3 regions of the Aerococcus sp. Group 1 genome follow, and region 1 is predicted to be linked to each of the others. Evidence: riboswitches for the same ligand, from Rfam matches in the RefSeq annotation. Region 1 holds a riboswitch; each other region holds the start of a gene.
What was found. Region 1 has a riboswitch for thiamine pyrophosphate ahead of thiT (energy-coupled thiamine transporter ThiT). Riboswitches for the same ligand answer to the same signal wherever they lie in the genome.
Positions count from the first base shown of each region.

Region 2: linked by a shared signal. The riboswitch ahead of thiW (energy coupling factor transporter S component ThiW) and the one ahead of thiT (energy-coupled thiamine transporter ThiT) in region 1 are both predicted to bind thiamine pyrophosphate.
Region 3: linked by a shared signal. The riboswitch ahead of HMPREF9243_RS10800 (hydroxyethylthiazole kinase) and the one ahead of thiT (energy-coupled thiamine transporter ThiT) in region 1 are both predicted to bind thiamine pyrophosphate.

Region 1 is NC_015278.1:1,620,792-1,628,962, forward strand. It holds gene HMPREF9243_RS07580 (aryl-sulfate sulfotransferase) at 1-238, opposite strand, end outside; gene HMPREF9243_RS07585 (co-chaperone YbbN) at 241-549, opposite strand; gene HMPREF9243_RS07590 (Crp/Fnr family transcriptional regulator) at 618-1,316, opposite strand; gene HMPREF9243_RS07595 (cation:proton antiporter) at 1,401-2,657, opposite strand; gene thiT (energy-coupled thiamine transporter ThiT) at 2,916-3,482, opposite strand; TPP riboswitch at 3,536-3,635, opposite strand; gene pyrR (bifunctional pyr operon transcriptional regulator/uracil phosphoribosyltransferase PyrR) at 3,634-4,167, opposite strand; gene HMPREF9243_RS07610 (alpha/beta hydrolase) at 4,322-5,149, shown strand; gene HMPREF9243_RS07615 (iron-sulfur cluster biosynthesis family protein) at 5,255-5,578, shown strand; gene HMPREF9243_RS07620 (hydroxymethylglutaryl-CoA reductase, degradative) at 5,711-7,021, shown strand; gene HMPREF9243_RS07625 (hydroxymethylglutaryl-CoA synthase) at 7,181-8,171, opposite strand, start outside.
Region 2 is NC_015278.1:1,200,943-1,209,113, reverse strand. It holds gene HMPREF9243_RS05585 (PTS transporter subunit IIC) at 9-1,058, shown strand; TPP riboswitch at 1,524-1,618, shown strand; gene thiW (energy coupling factor transporter S component ThiW) at 1,644-2,183, shown strand; gene hpt (hypoxanthine phosphoribosyltransferase) at 2,295-2,831, shown strand; gene HMPREF9243_RS05570 (AzlC family ABC transporter permease) at 3,022-3,705, shown strand; gene HMPREF9243_RS05565 (branched-chain amino acid transporter permease) at 3,702-4,031, shown strand; gene HMPREF9243_RS05560 (alanine--glyoxylate aminotransferase family protein) at 4,273-5,409, opposite strand; gene HMPREF9243_RS05555 (enoyl-CoA hydratase/isomerase family protein) at 5,577-6,365, shown strand; partial or broken gene HMPREF9243_RS10305 (IS3 family transposase) at 6,469-7,894, shown strand; gene HMPREF9243_RS05540 (LysR family transcriptional regulator substrate-binding protein) at 8,096-8,171, opposite strand, start outside.
Region 3 is NC_015278.1:66,683-74,853, reverse strand. It holds gene thiD (bifunctional hydroxymethylpyrimidine kinase/phosphomethylpyrimidine kinase) at 1-1,232, opposite strand, end outside; gene HMPREF9243_RS10805 (hydroxyethylthiazole kinase) at 1,219-1,539, opposite strand; gene HMPREF9243_RS10800 (hydroxyethylthiazole kinase) at 1,542-2,057, opposite strand; TPP riboswitch at 2,217-2,315, opposite strand; partial or broken gene HMPREF9243_RS10110 (IS3 family transposase) at 2,580-4,007, opposite strand; gene HMPREF9243_RS00345 (LysM domain-containing protein) at 4,114-4,812, opposite strand; gene nadC (carboxylating nicotinate-nucleotide diphosphorylase) at 5,127-6,002, opposite strand; gene HMPREF9243_RS00335 (hypothetical protein) at 6,289-6,870, shown strand; tRNA gene HMPREF9243_RS00330 (tRNA-Gln) at 7,022-7,093, opposite strand; tRNA gene HMPREF9243_RS00325 (tRNA-Tyr) at 7,107-7,187, opposite strand; gene cdaA (diadenylate cyclase CdaA) at 7,418-8,171, shown strand, end outside.

The sequences.
Region 1 (8,171 bases):
TTTGGAAGATATCTGCTTCTTCGGTTTTACCTAAGACACGAACAGTAATCGCGGTAGGTTCTTCAGTCTTGAAGAGAACCACTGCGGATAAGGGGTTAATGAGATAGGCATTGTATTTCACTAAGGGATTGTCTAAGGTATACTCGCCCAAGTGAAATTCTTCCAACATTGCCTCTTCGGCTTTTCTTTGCTTTTCAATCAGGTGTTCTTTATAGATATAGGTTGCTGTTTCTGTCATGATTATTCCTCCTCTAACATTTTTTCAATCACTGGTTTTTGTTGTAAGCCCGCTTTTCGGGTGATTTCATTACCGTCTTTAAAATAAACTAAGGTTGGATAGCCCTCGACGCCATATTCTTCTACGATGTCAGTATTTTCTTCAAAACTCACTTTAAGAATAGTCAGGTCATCCCCATGGCTTTTATTAATATCCTCTAGGATAAAACTTAGCATTTTACAAGGGCCACAGGTCTTAGAATAGAAATCGACCAAAACATTGCCCTCAGCAATTTCAGCTTTAAAATCACCTTGTTGGTATTCTTTTATCATCTCAACACTCCTTCATTCAATGTTTGATAGCTATTTGATGATGCAATGGTTAAAACTTTTACTAAGCCTTAACCCATCGCATGAGTCATGAATAATTTCTTGACATCAACTCCTTTACAGGTTATCCAAATTTTCTCTTGATTAATATGGGTCAGGGCCTTCCTTGTCATTTTAAAGAATCCCTCTGCTTCCATAAGGTGTAATTCTTGGTTTAGGCTGGACCGGCTGACCTTGATTAACTTGGCAAAAATTTCTTGAGTGAAGGGTAATTCCATGTCGGGTTTTATATCGCTCCGCCCAATTTCTAGAGAATTCTTGGAGGCAATCCAGTAACAAATCCGTTCACGAATAGTAGGGTAGTTCAAGCAGGAAATGATCCGCTGGGACTCTAAGCCCCGCTCAATCAAGTGGTGGACATAGAGCTCCATACCCAGACTATCTTCAAAAACAATGGCTTTAAATAATTTTGCCGGTATCCAGGTAACGGTAGTGGCGCGTAAGACCACTAAATCATAGGAATAGTTTAAATTCTCGCTAAAATAAAGGTATTCCAATAAGATTGAATTGGTAAAGAAGAGTGAGGTATTTAACTCCTTCCCTTCTGCCGAATAATTCACTGTTTTGAGTAAGCCTTTATCGACAATGCCAATTTCAGTAATCCGTGTTCCAATAGTCTCAATCATATCGCCCTTTTTATAGCTTTCCTGGCGGGTGTGATTAATGACTTTCTCATGGTTGAGACAGTAGTCAATAAATGATGTTGACATTTTCCCATCCCCCTGTATCTTTCAATATGGTTGATTTTCTCCTTTTTTAATACAAGCTGAGGCATGTCCGCTTCACGTCATCACTTAACTAGGCAGTAAGTCTTCTTGCCTTGCCAACTTTTCTTTCTCCTTGCCCGCTTCACCGAGTTTTCGATAAACCATGCCGGCTAGGGGTAGAGAAATAATTTCAATGATTAGGGCAGCGGCTGAAATTGTGATCTGTAAGAGATTAGCTAGCTCAGGATAGACGCCCATTAAATTATATGCAGCAATCCCGGCAAACATAATCGAGACTCCAGAGTGAGGCATCATAATGACTCCCATATACTTTTCCACAACTTTGGGCGCATGACTGATTTTGGCCCCTAGATAGCAACCCAAGTATTTGCCTAGGGCCCTAATCAAGATATAGGCCACCATAAGCATGCCACCGTCAAATAAGGCCGCTGGATTCAAATGAATCGATAGGTTAACAATGAAAATCATTAAGGCATAAGAGTGAATCGGTCCGAGATCCATTTGCAAGCTCGGAACTTTCTCAGGATCAACCACGTTCATAAAGGCACACGACCCGGCAATTCCGGCTAATAAGGACATCATCTGGGTTTCGGTGAAGACCTGCCAGTTCAAATAATTATCTAAGGCATAGATGACCAGCATGGTAAACAGATAAATTAGGAAACTTTGCTGTTTAGAAGTGTTCTTACCCACTAATTTTCCTGCAATCAGACCGATCACTCCACCTAAGAGAATCGGAGCTAAGATCATAATCAGTAATGAGCCCAAGACGGAAGTGGAACTTTCGTTTAGAACTGCTCCAATTACTGAAACTAAGGGGAAGAAGACAATATTAACCATCACTGAATTAAAAGCCGTCATCGATGGCACTGAATCAGATAAGGGGCCAGAACAATCATACTGTTCCACCACTGAGACCGGAGGGGCCGGTGCAGTCGCAATAGCGATCCCCCCAAAGAGTAAGGCAGCAATGATGGGTAGACCTAAGAGGTGTAAAATAAGGGCAAATGCTCCCGTCACCACTGCAAAGGTTACCACCAGGTCAGATATTCCCATGGCGAAGACTTTACTGATGGAATCCTTGATGTCACGGTAAACTAACTTATAGCCCACCATAGACCCCACTAGAATTTGCATCAGTACCATCAGTGATTGGTAGACCTTAGTTGAAACTAATTCAGGGCTTAAGAGATTTAGCCCGTGCTCTCCGAGAAACATGGCCACAATCAACCAACCAATGATAGCTGGGAATTTGATTTTCTTAACCAGTTCTCCGGCAAAATAAGCAATAAGCATTGCCAGTAAAAAACGAAGAACAAACACATAAAACACTCCTTTCCAATATTTCTACTTATTTTTTATTAATTATCAATCGTAAAAGCCTCCTCATTTTATCTGAAAAAATATAGTTCAACATTTCACATGCTTTCTTTTGAAAGTGTTTGCGCGCCAACAATTTCATAAAATCTTTCTTTTTATCAAAAAAGCAGTCTCAGTCAATAAAAAAGACGTCCTCTCAAAGGACGTCTCAGAAAAATAATTACATCTGATCAATTGTAAAAATTATAGGTAAGTTATCACTTAATCTTCTGGATTTAAGAGCCTGGGGGCATTATTAAATAATAAGGCTACCACTAATGCCCCTACTAGCCAGGTAAAGACACCAGTAGGTACATTAACAATGGTCGTATACCACCAAGCATTCATGCCTTCTGGCGCATAAGAAGACCAAAAGGCATAGCCAGCGAACCAATGAATAAAGTATTGGGCGACCATCCCAATAAAGGTTGCTGAAAAGATACCGATCCAAAGGCCTTTTTTATCCCCTTTTAAGCCTGCACTCTTCACCCGATTAGCGAAGAGTCCAGTTAAACCTGCTAACATAAAGGCGAAGAAGTATTCAAGGAAGACTTGGAAGGGAGTTAGAATCGTAGCTTGACCGGTGATTAATTGCAAAAGCCCAAACAGAAAGCCGGCAGCAAAACCGCTCTTTATCCCCCGTCTTAAAGAGATCAAGTAAATGGGAATAACGCCTAAGTTTACCCCAATACCTACTCCATTGGTTGTCGGCAAAAGTCCTAATAAATAAGCTAATACTGCTACCATAGCAATTTCCAATAAAATCCTTACTTGTTTACTTTGTCCCATAATAATTAAATCCTTTCTTAGCACAAAAACAGGTAAGAGAAAATGCCTCTTACCTGTTTTTTCGTGCACTTTCTTCCGCTAGTATTACCTAGTCTCAAGTTCAAAGGGTCTGTAAATTACATCTCAGCCATCAAGGCTCCCCTAGTAGCAACTATTTAATTATATATACTGCATCCTTACTGTCGAGTTCCCGCATCTTCACCCGAATTTTCTCTTGCCGGGAAGTGGGAATGTTTTTACCAACAATATCCGCTCGAATCGGTAATTCCCGGTGGCCCCGGTCAATGAGTGTCACTAAAGAGATCTTGCTTGGACGCCCATGATCCATCAAGGCATCCATGGTCGCCCGAATGGTCCGACCGGTCATGAGCACATCATCACAGATAAAGATATGTTTACCATTCACATCAAAGTCCAGCTGGGATAAGTCTTTGATCAGCTTATCCTTTTCCTGGTCGAGGTCATCACGATAAGCGCGGACATCTAATTCCCCATAAAAGACATCAGCCTCTTCTAACTGATTGATACGGTCCTTAATCCGGTTAGCAATAATAGCTCCCCGGGTTTTAATCCCCACGATGGCTAAATTAGCGGTACCATGGTTGCGTTCCAAAATCTCATAACTCATTCGCGTTAAGGCGCGCTTCATTTCTGCTTCGTTGAGAAGCTCGACTTCTGTTGCCAAGGCATCTCCCCCTTATCCTTTATTCTATTCACATTGTAGCGAAATATTGTGAAGTCTGCAATTATTTCTTAACCTTGAGCATCGTCAGGGGGATTGCACTTGCTTAATCCCCCCGGGTCAAGTATGCTAATAGCACATTAAGCGGAGGTAAATCATGTTCAATGCCGATTATTATTATCTAAAAATGAAAACCCACTACTTAAGCTTGCCCTATTCCGGCAAGAAGCGGCGGGTGCGCGTCCTACTCCCTAAAAATTACCAGCAGGAATCCGCATCCTACCCAGTCGTTTACATGCATGACGGACAAAATGTTTTTTACAGTAAGGAGTCCTTCCTAGGTTATTCTTGGAAGGTCATCCCCACCCTCAAGCGTAACCCCGATTTACCCAAGATGATTGTGGTCGGCATCGACAATGACTCTCAGACTCGGGCGGATGAGTATAATGCTTGGAGCTTCGAAAACCCTAGTGACCCTAAGGCAGGGCCCTTGGGCGGCTTAGGTAATGATTTTAGTGACTTCATTATGAAGGTGGTTAAACCCTTTATCGACCAAAACTATCGGACTAAAACCGATAAAAAACATACAGCCATGATCGGGTCTTCTTTTGGGGCCAATATTACCGCCTATATGGGAATTAAGTATGCCGATCAGATTGGCCGCTTGGGGATTTTTTCCCTAGCCCAATGGATAGCCCAAGAACCCTTTGACCGCTATCTCAAGTCGCAAAGCTTAGACCCCGAGCAAAAAATCTACCTCCAAGTCGGCAGCAAAGAAGGGGACGATACTGACCGTCTCTTTCTCCCAGGCAATATGGCCCAAGCCTATATCGATGCTTCCCTCCACTACCAGGCCTTACTTATAGCAGGAGGTATCCCGGTAGAAAATATTAACTTCAACATCTATGTGGATGAGGAACATAATGAATTTTACTGGGCCAAACACCTCCCCGACTGCCTCCGCTTTCTCAGTAGCGGCTGGTGAAGGTGTGAAAACGTTTTAAAAATTATTTTTAGGCTTTTCCGACTAAACTGCTCACAAATTCTGATATAATCATCCTTACAAGAGTTGTTGTGAGGAGGATATGCCATGAAGTTATTTTTCACCCAGAAAGCCATACAACAGTTACAAAACTTAGATCGTTTCCATAATATCTGCCTAACCACTTCCGATGAAACAGGTCATACCAGCCACAGAGCCTATCGTAGTCTAGTCTTACAAACCAATGCACCAAGTTTTGAAAGTTTTGATGAGGTCCTTGAAACGCATATCGGTCAAATCCATGTCACAACACAAGCCCTCAGCATGTTAGGCAATGATAACCGGATCGATTTTGATGAATTTCGGCAAGTTTTTGTCCTCTTAACCGACGATCAAATGGTCGATGATAATCTCTATTGTATCGATCATTAATACCGACTGGCTATTGATTAATCAAGTAATGACCCATAAACTAGAAGTTGGAAGCACTTGCCAACTTCTTTTTTTATGGAAAAGTACAAAGACTTCCCCCTCACTGATAAACAAAGCACTTAGGAGGTTATTATGACTCAAGTGAATTTACAGGGCTTCTACCGCCTCCCCTTAGAGGAACGTCTGGCCCGCTTAAATGAGCTCCACTATATTAGTGATGCAGAAAAGGATTATCTCAAAAATAACCAGGGTTTGCCCTTAGACCTGGCTGATAACATGGTTGAAAATCTCATTGGAACCTACTCCCTCCCCTTGGGACTGGCAATGAACTTTGTCATCAATCAAAAAGACTACTTGATCCCCATGGCGATCGAAGAACCGAGTGTCATTGCAGCAGCCAGTTACGCCGCTAAAATGGCTAAGGCAGGCGGTGGCTTCCATAGCGAGGTCTTGAACCGGCAAATGACTGGGCAAATGGTCTTCTTAGGCTTAGACCAAGCCAGTCAAGCCGAAACCTGGACTAGTTACATTAAAGACCACCAAGGAGACCTCATCCAAGTCGCTAACCAGGCACATCCTAGCCTCAGCCAACGGGGCGGTGGGGTGCGCCAGTTAGAAACGGCCTACTATCCCAGTGAAAGCGAGCCTTTTTTTGTGGTCTATATGACGGTAGATACCCAAGAAGCCATGGGCGCCAACATGATGAATACCATGCTGGAAGCCTTAGCCAGTCACATTGAAGCACTTAGTCAAAAGGATGAGTCACTACCCCGTCTAGAAAAATTAATGGCTATTTTAAGCAACTTAGCTACCCAATGTCTGGCTAAGGCGACTTGTCAAATCCCTATTGATGCTCTTGCTAAGCCAGGCCAAGATCCACAAGTAGTGGCTAAGCGGATTAGTCAAGCTAGCCAACTAGCCCAAGTCGATCCTTATCGGGCCACAACCCACAATAAAGGGATTATGAATGGGGTTGATGCTCTGGTCCTCGCTAGCGGTAACGACTGGCGGGCGGTGGAGGCAGCCTGTCACGCCTATGCCAGCCAATCCGGACAATACCGGGGCCTGGCCAAATGGGACTACCTTGAAGACCAAGGCCTATTAGCTGGAGAAATCACCCTCCCTCTTGCCTTAGGAAGTGTCGGCGGATCAATCAAAATTCACCCCGCCGCTAAACTCGTCCACCACTTACTCACTCAGCCCAGTGCTAGCGACTTAATGAAGATTGTCGCTGCCCTCGGCCTAGCTCAAAACCTAGCCGCTTTGAGGGCTCTAGTCATTGAAGGTATCCAAGCGGGGCACATGTCACTTCAAGCCCGGTCCTTGGCTATCGCTGTGGGTGCCCAGGGCGATGAAGTGGACCAAGTCAGTCAAGCCTTACAAAAGGCAAAGCATATGGATCGACAAAACGCCAAGGCGATCTTAGATGACCTCCGTCAATAGGCTCGAGATTTAAATAAGAGAAATTTCCGCTAAAAAAGGGACTGTCTGAGGCAGCCCCTTTTAAAATATAAACTCTTTAATCAAAACCTGCTCCAAGCGCAAGACAAGCGTCCACTTCACTAAAGGTCTTGCCTTCTGGCGCGCTTGTCGCACTCTTCCTTATTTACCATAAATGCGTTTATGATCTTTTAGGCCGAGTAGTCGGTAGTCATCTTGTTCGCCGTGGGCTGGAATGCTTTGCTGACTACCGTCACTAAGGAGGTCTTCTTGAAAGAGGGCTTCATATTCAGGAATGGAAAGTTTTTGTCGCTCAGCAAATTGTTGGCGGTGCTTATCTCCTTCCAAGTAGTCTTGGTAATTAGCTTCTAGGTTCATGGAGAAGAATTCGGCCATCGCTCCCGAACCGTAACTATACAGGCCAATGAGGTCACCTGCTTGCAAAGAAGTATCATTTTCCAATAAACTAATCAAACTGAGGTATAAGGACCCTGTGTAAATATTCCCTACTCGACGATTATAGGCCCGACTGGCTTCAAAGGATTCCTCCCACTCCCCTAGTGGTTCATCCTTAGCCTTTTGGGTGAGGTGTTTTAAACCTTTTAAGCCTAGTTTGGTGTAAGGAAGGTGAAAGCAGAAAGCAGCAAAGTCATCCAGCTGGTGGCCGGAAAGTGCCTGGTGGTCAGCCCAAACTTGGTCTAGGGTATTAAGGTATTGGTCATTGGAATAATGTCCATCCACATGGGCCAAGCGCGAATAATTAGGCCGCCAGAAATCCATGACATCAATGGTATAATAGCTAGCATCGTCATTGACACTAAGGATTCGGGGATTGGCAGTAATTAATAAGGCCACTGCCCCAGCGCCTTGAGTGGCTTCCCCTGCAGTGTTTAAGCCGTAGCGGGCAATATCACTGGTGAGAACCAGGGCCTTGGCTTGGGGGCGTTTAGCGATATGGTTGACGGCAGTCTGTAGGGCAAAGGTCCCCCCATAACATGCTTCTTTGACTTCGATACAACGCGCTTTGGGATTGATGCCTAATAAGTGGTGGATATAGATGGCCCCAGCCTTGGATTGGTCAATCCCTGATTCAGTGGCTAGAATCACTAAATCGATAGCCTTCTTGTCTTGGTCGGTCAGAATGCCTGCCGCA
Region 2 (8,171 bases), 420 kb from region 1:
GTTAATTTATGCAGAATTTAAAAATTAAGGATATCTTTAATCAAGTTTTAAATGGGGCATCAACAGGTATTGTTATCGGTTTGATTCCTAGTGCCATACTAGGCGCATTAACTCGGTCTTGGCTAAGTACACCAGGCGTTTTGGCTGACTTTGCTGGCTCTATTCAAGCTTTTCAATTTGCCGTACCTTTTTTAGTCGGTCTCTTTGCGGCCTTGCAGTTAAATATGAAGGGCATGGAAACAGCAGCATTAGCAGGAGCTGCTTTTTTAGGGAGTGGAGCAGCTCGCTTAGTCGATGGGGCTTGGGCACTTAAAGGAACGGGAGACTTAATCAACACCATTATCACCGTCTTTATTGCTGCTATTTTTATTAAACTTTATAATAATCGTTGGCAAAGTCTCAACATTGTGGTTCTTCCTTTACTGGGAGGAATTTTACCCGGTTTTATTGGCCGTTTAATCCTACCTTTGGTTAGTCAACTGACATTACTTTTAGGCCAGGGGATTGCTCATCTCACAGAGATTCAACCATTAATTATGGCTATTTTAATCGCAATTGCCTTTGCCATTATTATTGTTACGCCTCTGTCTAGTGTTGCGATTGCTTACGCGGTATCCATTAGTGGTCTAGCGGCTGGGGCAGCTAACTTAGGAATTGTAGCGGTTGTATTTACTTTTCTCTATGCTTCTTCACGAGTTAACAGTAATGGGATTACTTTTTCATTATTATTTGCTGGGCCAAAATTATTTATGGCCAATTACTTACAAAACCTAAAAATGACCCTACCTATTGTGATTAATGCAGGGGTAGTAGGACTCTTTGGTTATTTATTTAATATTCAGGGAACTACTGAATCAGCTGGTTTTGGTATCACGGGTCTATCTGGACCAATCAATGCCTATTATTTTATGGATGATAATGCAGTGGTTAATATTTTGGTCCTCTGCCTAACATATGTAGTAGTGCCTTTGGCGATTTCTATTATTACCCATCAGACATTTACCCGTATGGGGGTTTATGATGAAAGTATTTATGTTTACCATGCTCCAGAACACTAAGAACGAATAGAAGAAGTCAATACTTTTAGGAAAGTGAGTCTGGGACAAAAGTCTCAGACTCTTTTCAAAATACGAATTATCTAATCAAAACGTGTTCCAAAAGTCAGCCCTGACATTCACTTCACACAGAGTGTGAGACTTGGCAACTAGACTTGGATGATTGGAGCAAGTCAGAATAAAAGCGAAGCATTCGCTTGTTTCTGACTTGTGAAATCAGTCCAAGTCTGCCAAGTCGAACCCAACGACGAACTATGTGCGATAGCCTTGTGCCTATCTTCCATACTTTGTTCCAGTTGCTATAGCTGTTCGAAGCCAAGAGCGAGTTACAGATATAGTATCCGTAGCTCTTCAGGGCTCTTTTGACTTTTGTCACACTCTCCCTGTTGTTTTTAATTGGGTCTTTTAAAAGATAGGTGAAAAGGCTTGTTTAATTTTTATTTATGACATATGATAAGTAGGTAAAATACTATTAATTAGGGGAGCCACGGCTGAGAGGATTGATATCGACCCTGTAACCTGATCAAGGTAATGCTTGCGTAGGTAGTCTTTTTTTGTGCTCTCCTTTATCTTTTAGGAGGGATTTTTTTGACTAAGAAATCAAGTCCATTGATTTTAGTAACGGTAGCGATGTTTGTGGCCATTGGGGTGGTTATTTCACCGATTTTTCGCATCGAGGGCTTTGCTCCTACTGCCCACTTTGTTAATGTAGTTTGTTCGGTCTTATTGGGCCCTTGGTATAGTTTGTTAAATGCCATTCTGACTGCAATTATTCGGATGAGTCTTTTTTCGGTGCCTCCATTAGCACTTACTGGCCAAGTTTTTGGTGCTGTGCTTTCGGGAATACTATATCGTCTCTTTAATGGTTCTATCCTTGCCTGTGTGCTTGGTGAAATTATCGGTACCGGGATTATCGGAGCTATTGCTTCTTATCCAGTAATGGCGCTTCTATTGGGAAAAACAGGAATTACTTGGCTGTTTTATGTTCCTAGTTTTCTAATTGCAACAATTATTGGTGGTGTCTTAGCTTATTTCTTCTTAGCCACCTTGCGGCAAACCGGTTTGCTTTATAAAATGCAAAAACGCCTAGGAGTCAATGTTTATGACTCATCTAAGAAAAAGGCTTAAATTCGTCATAGTTAAAGCTAAAGTTCTCAATTTTTTCTGCGCCTTTAGCTATTATCTGTTATTATAAGATCACAAGAGTGAATAAGAGAATAGAGAATTAGGAGCTTTTTAATGGATAATTTAATGGAAGAAATACTGATTCCCCAAGCGGAATTATTAGAACGTATCGAAGAATTAGCCAAGGACATTGCTAAAGAGTATCAAGATAAGAATCCTTTACTCGTTTGTGTCTTAAAAGGGGGGATGCCCTTTATGGCTGATTTAATGAAACAAATGGATATCCTACTTGAAATTGACTTTATGGATGTTTCTAGCTACGGTGATGCCTTTGAATCCAGTGGCGAAGTCAAAATAATAAAAGATTTATCGGTTCCTGCAAAGGGGCGTCATATCTTGTTTGTTGAAGATATCGTTGATACAGGGAGAACTTTAACCTATTTGTATAAGGTCTTAAAATCCCGCCAGGCAGCTTCCATAAAAACCGTTTCTTTATTAGATAAACCGAGTCGGCGCAAAAAGGACTTTCAGGCCGACTGGATCGGCTTTGAAATTCCGGATAAGTTTGTTGTCGGTTATGGCCTAGACTATAAGGGCCAATTGAGAAACTATCCTAATATTGCTGTTTTAAAAGAAGAAGTCTATTCTTAACCACATATTCTTACTTATAAGAGAAACTGGGCTTTCGTCCCAGTTTTTTCTTATTATTAGCTAAGTTAGCTAAGGCTATCAGGACTGATTGGAAAAGATCATGATTGGATGAGCTATCTGTGATTTATTTTCCTTGGTAACTATATTATTCTGTAAGATAGAATTATTTAACATAGAAAAGAGGTATAAAATGAAAGAAGCACTCAAATTTGCCTTTCCTAAAACGATCCCGATTATGATGGGATATTTATTTTTGTCATTATCCTTTGGTTTATTAGCAACGAGTTCAGGAATTCACCCCTGGTTAACTATTTTAATGAGTCTAATTGTTTATGGGGGGTCGATTCAATTTGCCGGCATTAATGTCTTATTGGGAGCCTATGATCCCTTTGCCGCTTTTATGTTGGCTGTTATGGTAAATGCTAGACACATGTTTTATGGAATTACCATGTTGGAAAGTTATCAGTCCCTAGGTTGGAAAAAATATTATAGCATTTTTGCTTTGTCTGATGAAACCTTTTCACTTACGGCTTCGGTTAAGGTTCCCGGTCATATTGACAAGTCTTGGGTCTACTTTTTGATCAGTTTATTAGATCAGTTTTACTGGATTATTGGAACAGTTCTAGGGATTTTCTTAGGAAATTTTATCAGCTTTAGCCTAAGAGGAATTGAATTTATTTTAACAGCCTTGTTTGTAAGTATTTTTGTCGACCAATGGCAAGGAAGCGCTAACCATAGGCCACAAATCATTGCCCTAGCCACTGGCTTAATTAGTTTATTTATTTTTGGTCCTAACAGCTTCTTGATTCCTGCAATGTTAATCATTATTGCTATATTCTTTTTTATTTTTATACGTGAGGAGGAAGAAAGATGAGTTTTAACCAACAGTTAATAACAGTCATTCTCTTGGCCTTGGGAACAGCCTTAACCCGTTTTATTGTCTTTGTGGTTTTTTCGAAAAACCAAGTTCCTCCTCGCTTTGTCACTTATTTGGGTAAAGTCCTTCCTGCCGCTGCGATTAGCCTTTTAGTGGTTTATTCCTTACAATCAAGTAACCCCTTGGCTTATCCTTATGCCTTGCCTGAGCTGATTGCCATCCTTGTGACAATCCTGCTTCAGGCTAAGACCCACCGCTCTTTACTGAGTATCGCTGGCGGAACCCTGTCTTATATGTTCTTAGTTCAAGTGCTTTTTCCGTAATTCTTTAAAAGTTAAGCTAGGGAAGAGTTAATAACATAATGTAATAAAACACGGACTATCTATTCAAAACCTGCTCCAAAAGTCAGCCCTGACGTCCACTTCACGAACTATGTGCGATAGTTTTGCAACTATCTACCATAGTTCGCTCCAGTTGCTATAGCTGTTCGAAGCGCAAGCGAGTTACAGATATAGTATGCGAAGCGGTTCAGGGCTCTTTTGACTTTTGTCACACTACCGTTTTTTAATAGTTTTTAGCAATGTCACTTAACATAAACTTTTCTTCGAGTTCTCCTTGGTATTTTATACCCAAATGATGAAAGGCTTTGTCTAGGGCGTGGTACATTTTTTGGAAATATTTGACTTCCATATTACTTCCCATATGGGCGATTCGTAGCAGCCTTTCGCCTTGGGGCCCGTCGCCTTTAGTAATTAAAATATCTTCGTCCCTTACTAATTTCATCACATCCAGGCTTGCAACTGATTCAGGGAGTAAAACACTGGTTAATGTATTTGAGGCATGGTCTTTAGCATATAGTTCAAAACCGGCTTCTTTAAATAATTGTCGGGTAGCTTCAGCCCATTTTTGATGCTTGTTGGCAAAATCACTGTCAATCGCTTGTTGAATAGCTACATCCATGGCGTAAATGGCCTGTTCATTCATTGTATAAGGAAAGTCGAAGTGCGGGTCGTCAAAGCTGAGATAAGATTGGAAATTGGCGTAAAAGCTAGGGATAGGGGAATGACGATTTTCCATATGCTCTATAGCGCGTTTAGAAAGGGTGACACTAGCCAAGCCTACAGGAGCGGAAAAGCATTTTTGACTACCACCAAGTAAGACATCCACTTTAGCTTGGTCAAAGTTAATATATTCGCCGCCAATTGCGGAAACTGAATCGACTATAGAGAGAATATCATAGCTATTTAAGATTTGACCGATGCCATGAATATCATTAGTGATGCCGGTGGGGGTTTCACAATGGACGAAAGTTGCCACCTGAAAATCGTGGTTGTCTTCTAGAAAGGCTTTTAAGTCATTCAAATCAATCCCACGGCGCCAGTCACTTTCATAAAGCACAACCTCTGCCTTAACAAAGTTGACAAAGTCTTGAAAGCCTTGACCATAAACCCCGTTACTAATCACCAAAACCCGGTCTCCTGGTTGGATGATAGAATTGACAGCAGCTTCTAGAGCCAATAGGGCTTCGCCCACCATAAAAAAAGAGACGGCCTTGGTATGTAATAACTGTGATATCTTGTTTTCAATCTGACGTTGATATTGGGTGTACTGGTGGTCAATATCAGGATTAGTTTTTATTTGACTATAGGCTTTAAGAACGGCTTGGGAGATATGAGTGGGTCCGGGACACAAGTTTAACATACGATCATACCTTTCTAATGAGTAATCATTATCTCAAGTATAGCAAACATTTGACATAAAGAAATAGTTATCGCTATACTAAAGAAAAGGAATTTGTGAAAGGGCTTTCTACGTGAGATAATGTAGTTGTGAAAACAAACACAATATTTTTAGAAGGAGTGACTCAAATGTCAGTTGTTGAGACTAAAGTTGAGAATAAAGTGGGTAAAATTATTCTAAGAAATGACCCCTTAAATATCTTAGAAATGGAACACTTACAAATGATCGAAGATGCTGTTCATGAAATGGATAACAATGATGATGTGAGTGTTATTTACTTCACAATGGTTATGCAAAAGGAAGGCAAAATCTTCTCAGCTGGGATGGACCTCGATGAAATGTTAGCAACTCAAGAGGAAGAAAACGGGATTGAAAATTACTGTAAAGTGTCTAAACGTAACTACTCCTGCTTCTACTATGCTAAAAAACCGGTTATCTATGTTTATGATGGCATTGTTCGCGGTGGCGGTTGCGAAATGTCACTCTTTGCTGACTACCGGATTGCTGGGGAAAAATTAAATATTGCTTTACCAGAAATTGGCATTGGTATTATCCCAGGTGGTGGCGGTACCCAAACACTTCAACGTTTAATTGGTGTTGCTAATGCGAAATCATTAATTTATACCGGCAGACCATTGAAAGCTGAAGAAGCTAAAGAAGTTGGCTTAGTTCAAAATGTCTTTCCATCTGACAGCTTGCAAGAAGAAGCAACTAAGATTGCTGAAAAAATGGCTAAGAATTCCCCACAAGGTTTACAAGCGGCTAAACGTGCCATTAATGATGGGGCTCACCTACCTATCGATGAAGCTCTAGCCTTTGAAACCGAAGTCTTCGTTGATAACTTTAAAACAGAAGATGCTGCTGAAGGGATTAAAGCTTTCAAAGAAAAACGTGAACCTAACTACAAAAACCGTTAGTCATTTAAGGATTAAGGTATAGTTAACAAGAAAAAAGCTCCCCCAAACTTTGTAGTGACCCCCAAAAGTTGGACTAAGAATTCAACTTTTGGGGGTTATTTTTATGTCTAAATATTCATTAGAATTTAAACTGAATTTAGTAGGAGACTATATTGCGAAAAAAGGAAGTTATCGAACCTTAGCTAATAAAGCAGGAATAGATCCTTCTATTTTACGAAGGTGGGTTAATAACTATTATGAATTTGGTGTAGATGGTTTAAAGAAAAGGCGGACTCAACAGGTTTATACTGTTGAATTCAAATTAAATGCGATAGAATTGTATGAAAGTACGGAAATGAGTTATCGCGAATTGGCCAATTCATTAAACATGAATAATCCAAGTCTAATCGCTAATTGGCGAAGAGCTTATCATGAAAGAGGACTTGATGGCCTTTCCGCGAGGAAAGGAAGGCCACCTAAAGTGTCTAAAAAGAAATCACAAATCAATCAAATAAAGGATAGCAGCGAAACCAATCAGTTAAGTGAAGCAAAAATAAAGGAACTTGAACAACGGATTACGGATTTAGAAATTGAGAACAAATTTTTAAAAGGATTGAGGAGACGTGTGGCTCAAAGAGTCAAGCGAGAAAAGAAGAAATAGTGACCGAAATCACACGTCTCCATGATGAAAAATATGCTTTAAAAGATATTCTTAGCGTTTTAAAGTTTCCTAAATCGACCTACTTTTATTGGAAAAATAAAGATGAGGAAATTGATAAGGATGCCGATTTAAAAGAGGAAATGAAAGACATCAGAGAAACCCATAAGGATTATGGTTATCGAAGAATGCGAGCTGAACTGCTTTCCCGTGGTTATAAGGTCAGTAAAAACAAAGTTCAACGCCTAATGAAAATTATGGGGATACAGGTCACTAGCTATACTAGAAAGACAAGAAAATATAATTCCTACAAAGGAACGATTGGAGAGATAGCGCCAAATCGTATCAACCGGCGGTTTGATTCGACCATTCCTTATCAAAAATAACAACAGACACAACAGAATTTAAATACTACTATGCCGATGATTCTGGGAATTATCAAACTGGAAAACTCTATTTAGATCCTTACATGGATCTATTTAATCGAGAAATTATTTCTTTTAAGATAACACATCAGCCTAATGGACAAAGCATGTTGGAGGGGCTACAAGCTGCCATTGAAGCAAGTAAATTATGTCCATACAGAAGAACCTTTCATTCTGATCAGGGCTGGGCCTATCAAATGAAAAGTTACACCCGGCTCTTGAAGGATCACCGAATTTTTCAAAGTATGTCTCGTAAAGGAAATTGCTTAGATAATTCGCCAATGGAGAATTTCTTTAGTCTACTAAAACAAGAAGTCTACTATGGTCGGACTTATCATTCCTTTGAAGAATTAGCACAAGCGATTGAAGATTTTATAATCTATTACAATGGTGAAAGAATCAAAGAAAAATTAGATTTTAGGAGTCCTATAGAATTTCGTCTTCATCACGCTTCTTTCGCCGCTTAATGATTACACATAAACTTTAAACTTATCAAGAGCCGCTACGCTCTTCCTCTTGACAAGTTTAAATTTCTGAGTAAATGTGTCGGCAAGAAATAAGCAAGAACTGTAAGCAACAAAAAAGAGCTGGCCAAAGGCCAACTCACTATATATAAAGTCCAACTTATTGGGGTCACCATACTTTGTATAAGTCGGGGGAGCTTTTTATTAGTCTTTATTGGTGGAGAAGGTAAATTTAGGGCTGAGTTTGCGAAGAATATCCGTTGATGTTTGAATAAATTCA
Region 3 (8,171 bases), 530 kb from region 1:
CCCCTAAACCAGTGGACCTCGCCCTCAGGGGTAACCAGGACATCGTTAGCGTCATTGACCCGATGGCCACCCTTACAGAGGACAGCGACTTGGTAGGTCTGACTAATCGTCTTAGCGACGGCTTCCATATCGGCTGCCGAATGGATGTCTTGTCCCGCTAAGACCTGGCTTTCAGGAATATTGGGAGTAATTAAGCAAGCGAGCGGGAAGACCTGGTCAGCTAAGACCTGCACCGCTTGGTCCTGGATCAAGTTGGACCCGCTCGTTGCGACCATGACCGGGTCCACTACGACATTTTTAGCCTGGTAGGTTTTAAGGGCTTTGGCGATTTCCTCTACTAATTCCACTTGGGAAACCATACCAATCTTGACACTAGCCGGAGGAATATCCTCGAAGACCGCTTGGAGTTGGCTAGCCAAGGCCTCTGGACTGAGATCATAGACCCCGGTCACACCCCTAGTATTTTGGGCGGTCACTGAAGTAATGGCACTCATACCAAAGACTCCATTAGCTTGCATGGTCTTGAGGTCTGCTTGAATTCCGGCTCCACCGCTTGAGTCTGAGCCGGCGATGGTAAGGACGGCTTGGAGTTTAAAAAGCCTTTCAGCAGCTTGGCGAACGGCTTGCGTGGTTCGGTAGGGGTCCTCCGCTTTAAATAGGGCGGAAATTAGTGCCACCCCAGCCAAACCCTGGTCCCGTAAATTGGCCATATTATCTAAGCTAATCCCACCAATGCCTACAATGGGAATATTGACCCCTTGGGCAATCGTTCTCAGGGTAGTCAGACTAGTTCCTTGGGCATTGGCCTTAGACTGGGTCGGATAGAGGGCGCCAACTCCCAAATAGTCTGCACCAGCCGCTTGGGCTTTTAGAGCGGTATCCAAAGTCTTAGCCGAAGCCCCGATAATTTTTTCCGGGCCGAGTAGTTGTCTAGCCTGGTCAACTGGCAGGTCATCTTCTCCAACATGGAGGCCGTCAGCATCTACCGCCAGGGCCAGTTCATAGTCATCATCGATAATAAAGGGGACACCTGCTTCTTGGCAGAGGGCTTTGATTTTTTTAGTTAGAGCCAGCTTATCCTCTTGGTCTTTAAAAGGATGGTCCTTTAAACGTAACTGTAAAATCGTCGCCCCTCCTGCTAAGACCTCTTTGACTTGCTGGATTAATTCGTCATGGTCAAAGCGGTCGGGCGTAATGGCATAGACCAATAAATCATTTTTATTGAATGTCATACTTGGCTCTCCTTTCTAATTCTTTGGCCTCTAATAAGAAGACCTGGTCAATCACTCGGTTGGAATAAGTGGCATTGCCCTCATAAGGCTGGAGCACTTGAGCAGCAATTTCTCCCGCCACCCCATAGCTAATCATGGCAGCTGTAGCTAGGTAAAAAGGATCTTCATCCGGATTACCGGCTAAAAAGCTAGCTAGGACGCCGCTTAACTGGCAACCTGACCCCGTATAGGAAGCCATCCAAGAGTGGCCATTTTCAATGACTGCCAGCCGCTCGCCGTCAGTCACTAAGTCAATCGGGCCTGACATGGCTAGGATAATTCCTTTTCTTGGGCGTAAGCTTTAAAGTCCGGAGCAAAATCAGCCAGGTTGGCTAAGCTTACCTCGTCTCCAGGACCCAGGTCGACCCCAGATCCTTGGCTTTTTTCAAAGAGGAGGCTTCGAATTTCCGAAGCATTCCCCTTTACCGCCCTTACTAGACCCCGGTCAATCAGCTCTTGACAGAGCTTTAATTTAAACGGCATAGCTGAAACCCCCACTGGGTCTAAGACCACGGGATGGTGGTCATTTTTCGCTATGGCGGCAAGGTCCAACAATTCCTGATTAGGTCTGGGACTAGCGGCATTCAATAGCAAAAGGTCAGCCGTCTTGACCACATCCTTACTATTAGGTAAGTTATCGGTCATCACAGGACGCCCGCCACTGGCCAAAATCACATTGGCCACATCATGAATAGTGACATAATTATTTAAAACTTGGATCAGCGGAGACTTCTCTTTGACCTGCTGACAATATTTAGCAAAGGGAATGGCTGTTTTTTTAGACATATTCTCATCTCTCTTATTCTTCTTAATCGCTAAAAGATCACTTGCAGGAATCTCGTTCATAAACAGAAAAAGCCCTGCAAAGTATACTCCACTAAGTGTACTTTGCAGGACTTCTTATCGTTTCATCTTAACCAAAGATCCTGGTTAGACTATATTACGATACTTGAATTCTCACATCCCTACGCAAGTCTTAACTTTCTCAGGTTCAAAGAGTCCAGGTTTCCACCTATCTCAGCAAAAGCACCTCTTGTGAGTACTTTCTAACTATAGCAGAAACCGCTTACTTATTCAAGGCAGAGTTACGGCTGGGTCCCGAAAACCGCTTAAATAAAAAAACTCCAGCCTAAGTATGGTGACCCCAATAAGTTGGACTTTATATATAGTGAGTTGGCCTTTGGCCAGCTCTTTTTTGTTGCTTACAGTTCTTGCTTATTTCTTGCCGACACATTTACTCAGAAATTTAAACTTGTCAAGAGGAAGAGCGTAGCGGCTCTTGATAAGTTTAAAGTTTATGTGTAATCATTAAGCGGCGAAAGAAGCGTGATGAAGACGAAATTCTATAGGACTCCTAAAATCTAATTTTTCTTTGATTCTTTCACCATTGTAATAGATTATAAAATCTTCAATCGCTTGTGCTAATTCTTCAAAGGAATGATAAGTCCGACCATAGTAGACTTCTTGTTTTAGTAGACTAAAGAAATTCTCCATTGGCGAATTATCTAAGCAATTTCCTTTACGAGACATACTTTGAAAAATTCGGTGATCCTTCAAGAGCCGGGTGTAACTTTTCATTTGATAGGCCCAGCCCTGATCAGAATGAAAGGTTCTTCTGTATGGACATAATTTACTTGCTTCAATGGCAGCTTGTAGCCCCTCCAACATGCTTTGTCCATTAGGCTGATGTGTTATCTTAAAAGAAATAATTTCTCGATTAAATAGATCCATGTAAGGATCTAAATAGAGTTTTCCAGTTTGATAATTCCCAGAATCATCGGCATAGTAGTATTTAAATTCTGTTGTGTCTGTTGTTATTTTTTGATAAGGAATGGTCGAATCAAACCGCCGGTTGATACGATTTGGCGCTATCTCTCCAATCGTTCCTTTGTAGGAATTATATTTTCTTGTCTTTCTAGTATAGCTAGTGACCTGTATCCCCATAATTTTCATTAGGCGTTGAACTTTGTTTTTACTGACCTTATAACCACGGGAAAGCAGTTCAGCTCGCATTCTTCGATAACCATAATCCTTATGGGTTTCTCTGATGTCTTTCATTTCCTCTTTTAAATCGGCATCCTTATCAATTTCCTCATCTTTATTTTTCCAATAAAAGTAGGTCGATTTAGGAAACTTTAAAACGCTAAGAATATCTTTTAAAGCATATTTTTCATCATGGAGACGTGTGATTTCGGTCACTATTTCTTCTTTTCTCGCTTGACTCTTTGAGCCACACGTCTCCTCAATCCTTTTAAAAATTTGTTCTCAATTTCTAAATCCGTAATCCGTTGTTCAAGTTCCTTTATTTTTTGCTTCACTTAACTGATTGGTTTCGCTGCTATCCTTTATTTGATTGATTTGTGATTTCTTTTTAGACACTTTAGGTGGCCTTCCTTTCCTCGCGGAAAGGCCATCAAGTCCTCTTTCATGATAAGCTCTTCGCCAATTAGCGATTAGACTTGGATTATTCATGTTTAATGAATTGGCCAATTCGCGATAACTCATTTCCGTACTTTCATACAATTCTATCGCATTTAATTTGAATTCAACAGTATAAACCTGTTGAGTCCGCCTTTTCTTTAAACCATCTACACCAAATTCATAATAGTTATTAACCCACCTTCGTAAAATAGAAGGATCTATTCCTGCTTTATTAGCTAAGGTTCGATAACTTCCTTTTTTCGCAATATAGTCTCCTACTAAATTCAGTTTAAATTCTAATGAATATTTAGACATAAAAATAACCCCCAAAAGTTGAATTCTTAGTCCAACTTTTGGGGGTCACTACAAAGGAGCCGGAGTTTTCAGTTAATACGACTTGGGTCGCACTTTATTTTTTATCTTAGTACCAACCGTTAGCGTTCCAGAATGCTAAAGCGTTGTCCCATGAACCGTAACGACTTGCTACGTATTGGTCAGCCACACGTTCTTGGTTAGCTGGGGAGTAGTCACCATTTAAGTAAGAAGCGCTTAATTGGTAACGTCCGATGTATTGGCCGTTAGTTGCTGAGTATGAACCACCAGATTCACGTTGAGCAATGATTTCTTTAGCGGATGAAGAAGAACCAGTGTAAGCGCTTTGTGCTGGAGCTGGAGCTGGTGCAGGTGCTGGTGCAGCAGCTGGTGCAGCTTGAACAGTTGCAGGTGCTTGATAAGTTTGACCAGCAGTTTCATCAACGGTGTAAACTTGAGCTGCTTGACCTTGTTTTTCTACTTCAACTTCATTAACCTTACCTGATTGGTCAGATTTGAAGGTTAATTTAGTTCCTGGGAAGATTAAGTTAGCATTTTCGATGTTGTTGATTTCAGCTAATTCTTTGGTGTTCACGTCTGCTGCTTGAGCAATAGCGTTTAAGGTGTCACCAGATTTAATGACATAAACTTTTTCGTTGTCATCTAATTTTTGGAAGTCAGCTTTGATTTCTTCAACTGAACGTGCTTGCCATTCAGCTGCGTGTGCTTCAGTCGTTTCCCCAGCAGCAAAACTTACTAAGGCTGATAAAGCGATTGAGGTACCTACTAAAACTTTCTTCATATTCATGTGTAATAAAAATCCTTTCTTCTGTGCAAAGTTCATTCTTTTTTCTATTTAATATGATTAAGCCTCTTAATCATTCAGATTCATTTTTATCTCTCAACGAGGTCTTTCCCTCGTCGACATGAAATATACTATCATGGCTTCCAGACGAAGAAAAGGGATTTCTGACTTGTTAAGGCCCTTTAATTACTTTGACATTTTAAAAGGATTTTCTGAAACATTTCTGTCGCCTTGTAACCTTGCTGTAACAAAAGTCAGGGCAAAACTTGAGCTATGGGTATTAGAAATCAAGGATTTCTGCCTCAAGAGGTACAGACCTACTTCCTCACTTTCAAATGTTTGAGGGACAAATCTAAGATTCCGGCCGAATGGGTAATAGCCCCACTAGAAATATAGTCAATGGCTAGGTCCTTATAATCCGCGACATTGTCCCAGGTAAAGTTTCCTGAAGCTTCTATAATCGCTTGACCGTTAATGATTGCAATGGCTTCCTCCATGGTGTCATGGTCCATATTGTCGAGCATAATAACATCAGCTCCAGCCTCCACTACCGCTCTGACCATGTCCAAGTCCTCGACTTCAATTTCAATCTTCTTCACAAAAGGGGCATAGGCCTTAGCCGCTTGGATGGCTTCTTTGACCCCACCGGCAGCAGCAACATGGTTATCCTTGAGCATAATTTGGTCAGAGAGTGAGTAACGGTGGTTATAGCCGCCCCCTACCCGGACTGCATATTTTTCTAAGGGACGGTAGGCCGGAGTAGTTTTACGGGTATCCAGTAACTTTATTCCACTACCTTCTAAGGCGTCTACAAAACGACGGGTAGCCGTAGCAATCCCACTCATTCTTTGAAGGAAGTTAAGGGCAATCCGTTCCCCACTTAAGAGGGTATTGACCGACGCCTTGACCACCATTAAGGTCTCTTGCTTAGCCACCCGGTCTCCATCTCGGACCAAGCTCTCGAATTGAACCTCAGGGTCTAAATGTAAGAAAACCTGCTTGAAGAGATCCAAACCACAAACCACTCCCGCTTGCTTAGCTAAGAGCTCGACCTGGGCTGCTTGCCCCTGGTAAATCGCATTGGTCGACAGGTCTTCATAAGGAATATCTTCCTTAAAAGCCAGGGTAATTAATTCATCAATAATATCTTGGTTCAGATTTATAAAATTAGACACTTGTTTTGGATTAGCCATCACTAAACCGCCTCCTATTTCTTTCTCGCCTTACTCAGTCTGACTAGCCACTTTCAGCCAGCCAAAGGGACTGACTTTCCTGATCTTAAAAATCTCAAGAAAGCTGATACTGTTTTTACTATCATACCATAAGCCAAGGCAGCAAAACCCCTAGCCTTATGCGAAAAGTGATCAATTTAGACAGACTTGACAAAAATAAGGGCTAAGCTTATGATAATTTTTAATTTTTACCATTATTTGCTTTTATATCGATTATATTAGGACTCATTGTTCAAGGAGGATTACAATGAAAGAAAGTATTTCAGTTAGCAAAAAAAATACGGGCAAAATGACTACCGTAGCCTTACTAACAGCCATCGGTATCATTATCCCTATGATTAGTCCCATTAAAATCGCTTTTGGTCCCTTTTCCTGGACCCTGGGCTCTCATATCGCCATTGATATGGCACTCTTTATTTCACCAGCCTCAGCCGCATTTGTGGCCCTAGCAACCTCATTTGGTTTCTTGATGGCAGGTTTTCCCTTACCAGTGGTCTTCCGGGCAGTTTCCCACCTCTTATTTACCCTAGTGGGTGCCTATACTCTGCAACGGTCCAACCAATTTGTCTTGAACCCTTGGAAGAGAACCCTCTTTAACGCCGGAATTAATAGCTTACACGGTCTGGGGGAAATGATCGTTATCCATTGCTTTGTAACCGCCGGCTTAACCAGTTTGGATGGCCAATACGGTTACTGGGCCTCCCTCTTCATTCTCTTCGGTGTATCGTCACTCTTCCATGGGATGATGGACTTTGAATTGGGTTACCTCTTCCTCAAGTACCTCAACAAGCACCTACCTTATAAATTCCCCCGTTTTCCAATCAAATAACACAAAAACTCCCTCAGTTCTTTCTCTATTTGGAAAGGACTAAGGGAGTTTTTTGTGCTTATTCAGGAATTACTATCGCTGAGCATGCCTTCTCTCCGTCAACTGAAAGTCAAAAAAAAGAGACTGCACGTACTCGTACAGTCTCACTTAACTGGGGTAGCTGGATTCGAACCAACGCATGACAGAGTCAAAGTCTGTTGCCTTACCGCTTGGCGATACCCCAATATGATTAGAAATGGAGGGAAGAGGATTCGAACCTCTGAACCCGAAGGAACGGATTTACAGTCCGCTGCGTTTGGCCGCTTCGCTATCCCTCCAAATCAGTACTCAATTAATATACCACCATTTCCCTATAAAATGCAAGGGTTATTGGCGATTTTTTTCATTTATCATAAAATTTTCGTTTTTCGGCTATTTTTAAGCCAGCACCCCTCCATCTATTCTCTCACCACTATCCATAATTTAAGAAAGACCTAAAGCCTGGTCAGACAGTGTCTATGGTATACTTATTAATGAATTTAAAACATCACTAATAGGAGGGAAAACGATGGATTGGGATTCAATTTTCAGCTGGTCACATGCCTTTGACCTGATCGATATCTTGATTGTTTGGCTCATCATCTATCAGTTGCTCAAGTTAATCCGGGGCACGCGGGCAGTCAATATCTTTAATGGCATCATTATCTTTTTACTTTTTAAAATGGTTTCGACCGTTTTTCAATTAGAAACCATCGACTGGATCATGAATAGTATTATCCAGTGGTCAGTCATCGGGATTATTATTATTTTCCAACCGGAAATTAGAAACGGCCTCGACCACCTCGGCCAAAGCTTACGAATGAGAAACTTACGAAATACCCAAAATGACCCCGTTGAGCAAATGATTGAAGAAATTATCCGGGCTTGCCAGTACATGGCTAAGCGACGAATCGGCGCTTTAATTTCCATTGAAGATACCCAATCGCTTACCGAATATGCCAACACGGGAATCAAATTGGATGCGGATATTACTGAACAACTCCTCATTAATATCTTCATTCCCAATACACCGCTCCATGACGGGTCAGTGGTGATCCAAGATATGAAGATTAGCTCAGCAGCCAGCTTCCTCCCCCTATCGGAAAACCCCGAAATTCCTAAGGAACTAGGCACCCGCCACCGGGCTGCGGTTGGCCTCAGTGAAGTCACCGATGCGGTAGTGGTGGTGGTTTCTGAAGAGACCGGTGACATTTCCCTCACCTATAAAGGAAAAATTATGCGCGACCTTTCTGAAGAAGAAATCCGCGAAACACTCCGCCAAC